Regions from separate parts of the Pseudomonas sp. H3_E07 genome, predicted to be linked through region 1. Evidence: riboswitches for the same ligand, from Rfam matches in the RefSeq annotation. Region 1 holds a riboswitch; the other holds the start of a gene.
What was found. Region 1 has a riboswitch for cobalamin ahead of AB4O08_RS21825 (ABC transporter substrate-binding protein). Riboswitches for the same ligand answer to the same signal wherever they lie in the genome.

Region 1 (3,802 bases):
CAATCGACACCATCACCGCCGTCACCAGGGCCGCGCAGCCCACCAGCACAAATTGCACCCGGCGCACCGGAATGCCGAGGGACGCTGCCGAGTCGCTGCCGAAGGTAAACGCATCCAACGCACGGCGGTGCCACAGGCACACCGCCAAGCCTGCGACGGCCACCGGCACCGCTAACCACACCGAGGGCCAGCGCACACCACTGAGGTTGCCGAGCAGCCAGAACAGGATGCCGCGCGCCTGTTCGGAACTGGCGGATTTGGTGATCAGGAAGGCGGTGAGCGCATTGAACAACTGCGAGCCGGCAATGCCCGCCAGAATGATCTGGCCGGTGCCGCTGGCCGAACCGCTGGCGCGCGCCAGCAGGATCACCAACGCAAACGCCGCCATGGCGCCAACAAACGCGCCCGCCGACAACGAAATCAACCCGCCGCCCACGCCGATCAACGCCACCAGCACCGCGCCAGTCGAAGCGCCGGCACTGATGCCCAGCAGGTAGGGATCGGCCAGTGGGTTGCGCAACAGCGATTGCAGGATCACCCCGCACGTCGCCAGCCCGGCGCCACACGCAGCGGCGACCAGGGCGCGGGTGAGGCGGTAGTTCCACACCACGCCTTCGTCGATGGGGTCAAGCACGTAGCTGGCCGCCCACAGTTTGTTGGCGAGCACCTGGAGCACGACTTGCGGTGAGATGGCGGTTTCGCCGATCGCCACCCCCGCGAGTAGGGCGGCTAATAGCAGGGCCAGGGCGAGTAGGGTGCGCGTCATTTGGGCAGGTCGTAGCCGTCGATGGCCGTGGCCAGTTGCTCAAGCCCGTCGAACGTGCGGATGCTGGCCTGCAGCGCCAGGGCATCGAGGATGATGATGCGGTTGTTTTTCACCGCGTCCATGTTGCGAGTCACGGGATCGCTGCGCAGGAAGGCCAGTTTCTTTTCATGGTCGTCGGCGGGGTAGCGGCGGCGGTCCATGCGTGCGATCACCAGAAAGGTCGGGTTGGCCTTGGCGAGGGTTTCCCAGCCGACGGCGGGCCATTCTTCAACGGATTGCACCACGTTGTGCAGACCGAGGGTTTCCAGCATGAACTCTGGAATGCCCTTGTGGCCGGCCACGTAAGGATCGCTGGCCATCTCGGAACTGGAGAACCACACCAAGGCACTGGCTTGCTTGAGGCCTTTGCTTTGCACGGTGGCAACAGATTTGGCCAAGCGTACCTTGAGGTCGTCGTTCAACTGTTGGCCGCGCGCCTGTACGTCGAAGATCTCGGCGAGTTGGCCGATGCTTTTATAGATCGTTTCGATACGGAACGGCTCCAGCCGTGTGCCGTCGGCGCCTACCAGGTTGTCCTTGCCTTCGCAGTCGGAGGGCAGCAGGTAAGTGGGGATCTTCAGTTCATGGAATTGCTCGCGGGTGCCGACCACGCCCTGGGGCCCGACCACCCACTCCAGCTCGGCGGCCACCAGCTGCGGGCGCTTGGCGATCACGGCTTCAAAGCTCGGCTCATTGTTGGCTAGCCGCTCGATGCTGTCGTTCTGCACCTTGTACTGCGGCAGTACGCTGTTGAACCACAGTGAGGTGCCGACCACTTTGTCCCCCACGCCCAATGCGTAGAGCATCTCTGTGGCCGCCTGGCCGATGGTCACGCTGCGGGCGGGGGCTTGCTGGAAGGTCAGGCGACTGCCGCAGTTTTCCACGGTCAGCGGGTAGTGGGTGGGCGCGGCTTGGGCGAGGGCACAGAAGCCCAGGCCGGTGAGCAGGGCGGTAACGCGTGGCAGCATGGGGCAATCTCCGAATGAACCGTACGTGCCATTCGGAAATACACCCTTAAGCGCTGCACTAGAAAAACAGGCAAGAATGTCCTTCCCGGACACCCCGCCGGTTGGTAATTGAGCTTGGGCCGGCAGGTCTCCTGACTGATGCGTCGTCGCCAGGCTCCGGCCTTCCCGGACAAGGTCCAGTGGCATCAGGGAGCAGGCTCAGCACCTACAGTTGCGGGGGCAGTTCCGATTGGCGAGGGTGTACCGCGCTTCGGATTCCCTATTAGTCCCGTTTGGGAACCGGCGCGGTATGGTAGTTGATTAGGGCGGGGCGATATAGCCCGAGGCACGCTCGGTCAGAGACGAATGTCTTCAGGCCCCTGTATCAGCGCTTCAATCCGCGTGCCGGTGGCGCGTTCTTCGTTGCTGAAGCCGTCGTAGTCGGCCAGGTTGGCAAAACGCAGGCCGGTGAGGCGTTCTATCTGGATTACGCTGCGCTGGTAGGTCCTGAGCTGGCCGAACACCAGGTCGAGCTGGCCCAGCTCGCGGCTCTGGTCGATCATGTAGGCGCTGGCCGAAGGCTTGCCGTCATCGCTGAGGTAGGCGACCACTTTCCAGAACGCCTTGGGGATCTGGACGCCCCGGTACACCCGGTCGTCGTCGGCGAACACCGGGCCGGTGAACACGGTGGCTCGGGCTTTCCAGCGCTGGGTGTTGTCGAGGATGTAGTCTTCGAGCTCCAGCCAGGTTTTCTGGTTGAACCCGCTCATCTGCGGTGAACAGTTGGTGAAATGGAAGGTGTCGAAGTTGGCGGTTTGCGCCGCGTCGCCCCAGTTGGGGTCTTGTCGGCGCACCAGGTGGCCGCGATCCAGGCCGTTGCTGGCATACAGTGCTTCGCCCACCTGCGCATCAATGGGCAGGCGTCCGTCGTAGGCCCAGGTGTCGTTGCTGCGAATGATGTCCACATGCTGCCCGCCATCGATGTTGACGCCCACATACAGCGCGAGCCGCTTCGAGCGTGACATCGTTATCGAGAAGTGCGTGTAGTCCAGGCGCTTCTGGACATCGCCGGCCAAGGTCTCTTCAACCGTAGGCCAGGGCACCCCGAAGCTGCCGAGAAAGTCCTCAGCGTAGCCGCGTCGGTCCTTCAAGTCGTTGGCCGAGGTGACGCGGGGCGTCGCGGCTCGTGCCTCCAGCAATGTGGGGCTCGGTGCGATCAATGGGCGCAGGTCAGCGAGCCTGGGGCGGTATGAAAGGTCGATTTTGGCTTTACGTGCGGGCATCGGTCAGTCCTCCTTGGATAAACACGACTGCAACATAGGTTAATGACAATTGATGACACGCGATAACCCCTGGAGGCTATCCTGAATCGATGACCCGGACGTTGTTACCTGCCAAATGGAGCCAGCCAATGTGTGTTCGCCAGCCGAATCGTAATCCGATTTTCTGCCTGATCCCGCCCTATATGCTCGACCAGATCGCGCGCAACGGGGACAAAGCGCAACGGGAGGTCGCGTTGCGCACCCGCGCCAAGGACACAACGTTCCGCTCGCTACGGATGGTCGCCGTGCCTGCCAAAGGGCCGGCGCATATGGCCCTGGCCATGGGGGCCGATAAACGCCGCTCGATCTACAGCGCCGAGGGCGCCGACAGCCTGCCGGGCACGCTGGTGCGTGGCGAGGGGCAGCCCGCCAGTGGTGATGCGGCGGTGGACGAGGCCTATGATGGCTTGGGCGCCACCTTCGATTTTTTCGACGAGGTCTTCGATCGCAACTCCATCGACGATGCCGGGATGGCGCTGGACGCCACTGTGCACTTTGGCCAGAACTACAACAATGCGTTCTGGAACTCGACCCAGATGGTGTTCGGGGATGGAGACGGGCAGTTGTTCAACCGCTTTACGGTGGCCCTCGACGTGATTGGCCATGAGTTGGCCCACGGCGTCACCGAGGACGAGGCCAAACTGATGTATTTCAACCAGTCCGGGGCGTTGAATGAATCGCTGTCGGACGTGTTCGGTTCGCTGATCAAGCAGTATGCGTTGAAGCAA
Region 2 (3,802 bases), 290 kb from region 1:
GGTATTGAAACGTTGCTCGATACGCCCGGCGAAATTGCCGAACGCCACCAGCGGATGCCAGCGTCTGGGTTCGCCCAGCAGCGCATCCAGCGCGACTGCAGCGACACACAGCAAGGCCACACTCATTGATTCACTCCCCACCCATTCTCATACAACATGTCACTCAGCGGCCGAGGCTCGGTCCAGCCTTCGAGTTGCAACATCGGGGCCGGGTAGAACTCGGCCACCGGCCCCAGGCACAGCACGGCCAAAGGTTTCGCGCCGGGTGGCAAACCCAGCAGATCAGCCAGGGCCTGGGGCTCGAACAGCGAGACCCAGCCCATGCCCAGCCCTTCGACACGGGCCGCCAGCCAAAGATTCTGAATAGCACAGGACAGTGACGCCATGTCCATTTCAGGCAACGTGCGCCGCCCAAAAATGTGCCGCTCACGGTCATCCATCAACGCCGCCACCAGCACTTCGGCGCAGTCGTGAATGCCTTCGACCTTGAGCTTCATGAACTCATCGGAGCGTTCACCCAGGGCTTCGGCGGTGCGTATGCGTTCTTCTTCCACCAGTTGTTGAATCTGCCCACGCAACGGACGGTCGCTGATGCGGATAAAACGCCAGGGCTGCATCAGGCCGACACTGGGTGCCTGGTGCGCGGCCTGGAGCAGACGATGGAGCAATTCCGGGGCGACAGTGCCGCCGCTGAAGTGGCGCATGTCGCGACGTTCAGCGATGGCGCGGTAGACCGCCTGGCGGTCGGCCTCGGGGAAGGCGTTGTCGGTCATGGCCTCATCGCCGGCAAGCCGGCGCCTACAGGATCGGGCGCGAACAATGCGGCCACCGCCTGGGGATTCGAGGGGAAGTAAAAGTGTACGTAGGAAGCCGTCATCCGCCCCTGCCGATAAACCGCCTCGGCACCGCGTCCGCCATTGGGGCTAAGGCCACGGGCAATCGGCTGCCATTCGGTGGTGGTCAGGGAGTGGTGATAGGTATGGCCGCGCAGCGTGCCTTCGGGCAATTCGACATTTTGCAGCGCCAAGGCCGCGAGTTTCTTCTGCATCACCGCATCGCCTTGCAGCAGGCCCACCAGTTCGGCGCGAACACCCTCGACATCGGTCAGCGAGTCCAGCAGGTAGAGCATGCCGCCGCATTCGGCGAGCAGCGGTTTGCCGGCGGCATGATGAGCGCGGATGGCGTCAAGCATCGAGGTGTTTTCCGCCAGCGCCTGGTGGTGCAATTCCGGATAACCACCGGGCAGATAGAGGCTGTCGACATCAGGCAATTCGCGATCATGGATCGGCGAGAAAAACTCCAGTTCAGCGCCCATTGCCCGCAGCAGGTCGAGGCTGGCGCCATAGGTAAACGCGAAGGCTTCGTCGCGGGCCACGGCGATGCGCACACCGTTGAGCAATGGCGGGGTTTCGATCACTTCCGGTGCGGCAAAGGTCACTGGCGGCGGCAAAGCCACTTCGCAACTGCTGCCCAGCGCTTGGGCGGCTGCATCGAGACGCACATCGAGGTCGTTCAGTTCGCTCGCCTGTACCAGGCCTAAGTGACGGCTAGGCAGTTCGATACCGGTCTCGCGGGATAACGCGCCGTACCAGCGCAGGCCTTCGGTGAGGCTGCCTTCGAGCAATTGTGCGTGACGCAAGGTGCCAACGCGATTGGCCAGCACTCCGGCAAACGGCAGATCCGGCTGATAACGTGCCAGGCCCAGGGCCAACGCGCCGAAGGTCTGGGCCATCGCCGTACCGTCAATCACGCCCAAGACAGGCACGCCGAAGTGTCGCGCCAGGTCGGCGCTGGACGGTGTGCCGTCGAACAGGCCCATCACGCCTTCGATCAGGATCAGGTCCGCCTCCCCCGCCGCTTCCCATAGCAAGCGACGACTTTCCTGCTCGCCCACCATCCACATGTCCAATTGATACACCGGCGCACCGCTGGCGCGTTCGTGGATCATCGGATCGAGGAAGTCCGGGCCGCATTTGAACACGCGTACCCTGCGCCCCAGGTTGCGGTGCAATCGGGCAAGCGCGGCGGTGACGGTGGTTTTGCCCTGGCCGGACGCCGGTGCGGCAATCAAGACGGCCGGGCAATGACGGGGCTGATTCAAAGTTCGACGCCCTTCTGTGCCTTGATACCGGCTTGGAATGCGTGTTTGAGCATGCCCATTTCGGTGACGGTGTCGCCCATTTCGATCAGTTCAGGCTTGGCACCGCGGCCGGTGACCACCACGTGTTGCATCGGCGGGCGGGCTTGCAGGTCGCTGAGCACCTGGTCCAGGTCGAGATAGCCGTGCTTGAGAGCGATGTTCAGTTCGTCGAGTACGACAAGACCGATAGACGGGTCCTGCAGCAACTCGCGGGAAACCGCCCAGGCGGCTTCTGCGGCGGCGATGTCACGCTGGCGGTCCTGGGTTTCCCAGGTGAAGCCTTCGCCCATGACATGAAAGCGCACTTGCTCGGGGAAACGGCGGAAGAACAATTCCTCACCGGTACTGTTGCGCCCCTTGATGAACTGCACCACACCGCACTGCATGCCGTGCCCCATGGCTCGGGCCAGCATGCCGAACGCGGAGCTGCTCTTGCCTTTGCCGTTGCCGGTCAGCACTAGCAACAGGCCGCACTCGTTCGGGGAGTTGGCGATGCGTTCATCGATCACGGCTTTTTTGCGCAGCATGCGCGCCAGGTGGCGTTCGTCGCGGTCGGGGGAATCGGTCATGGCAGCTCTCCGTTGGGGCTGGACAAAAACGGCGGGCAGGAAAAAGAAAAAACAGACAGCCAAGCATCGCCCACCGTGATGCTGTTGGATGTTGCAGGCCGGTCTCCGGGCTCATGAGTGGCGCGCGTCTTATAGAAGCGCAGACCGACGCTGCGCCTTCCCATATCGCGAGCGATACAGTGGCAAAAGGCAGCGTCTTGACTCATTTACCGTTGCGGGGGCAGCGCCGGGATCGCGGCGTCACTGTGTACAAGTGCGCTCACTCACCGGCTTCCCTGTTTCACTCCGTCGACCCATGGGTCACAGAGCACCTGGAACAAGCGGCGAAGGGTAGTAGTTTGAGGGGCGAGCTGCAAGCTTCAAGCTGATCGCCGCAAGCAGGCATCGCACCGCTTGCAGCTTCACGCGTGAAACCTGCCGCTGCTTTCTAAGGATTACGCGCCAGATTGCCTGGCAACACGCGCTTGGCGCTCAGGTAGGCATTCTGCCAATACGCCTTGGACAAGGTGTCCAACTTCACCGTACCACCGGTTTGCGGTGCATGCACAAAACGGCCTTCACCGACGTAGATCCCGGCGTGGCTGACCTGTGAACCGCCGCCCGTGGCAAAGAACAACAGGTCGCCCGTCTGCAGATTCTGCTCGCTGACATCTTGCGCACGCATCACGATCAATTCGCGAGTGGTACGCGGCAGGGAGATGCCGGCAGCGTCGCGGAAGACAAAACCGATCAGGCCACTGCAATCAAACCCGGAGTCCGGTGTGTTGCCGCCCCACCGATAAGGCGTGCCGACCAGGCCCAGGGCACGGAAGAGGACGTCTTCGGCCGCAGGCGAGAAATTCTGGCTGGAATAGTTGAACACCGGCTTGGGCTTCACCGCTACGGGAGCGGGCGGCGGTGGACGACTTGCGCAGGCGCTGAGCAGCGCGGCGCAAAGAATGAGGATCAGGCGGGCCGAGGTCGACATGGGCAGAACAATCCTGGTCTGGATGCGGCTTTCGCTGCCGAACGCTGAAAACCAGAACGCGCAAGCAAAGCTCGCGCGAACGGATTACAACAATGTCCAGGGATTCTAGCGCTTACACGTCAAACT

Region 2: linked by a shared signal. The riboswitch ahead of cobO (cob(I)yrinic acid a,c-diamide adenosyltransferase) and the one ahead of AB4O08_RS21825 (ABC transporter substrate-binding protein) in region 1 are both predicted to bind cobalamin.

Annotation. Positions count from the first base shown of each region.
Region 1 is NZ_CP162795.1:4,752,504-4,756,305, forward strand. It holds gene AB4O08_RS21820 (FecCD family ABC transporter permease) at 1-766, opposite strand, end outside; gene AB4O08_RS21825 (ABC transporter substrate-binding protein) at 763-1,773, opposite strand; cobalamin riboswitch at 1,878-2,072, opposite strand; gene AB4O08_RS21830 (DNA/RNA non-specific endonuclease) at 2,109-3,035, opposite strand; gene AB4O08_RS21835 (M4 family metallopeptidase) at 3,164-3,802, shown strand, end outside.
Region 2 is NZ_CP162795.1:4,465,964-4,469,765, reverse strand. It holds gene cbiB (adenosylcobinamide-phosphate synthase CbiB) at 1-126, opposite strand, end outside; gene bluB (5,6-dimethylbenzimidazole synthase) at 123-773, opposite strand; gene AB4O08_RS20520 (cobyrinate a,c-diamide synthase) at 770-2,101, opposite strand; gene cobO (cob(I)yrinic acid a,c-diamide adenosyltransferase) at 2,098-2,709, opposite strand; cobalamin riboswitch at 2,789-3,039, opposite strand; gene AB4O08_RS20510 (C40 family peptidase) at 3,137-3,676, opposite strand.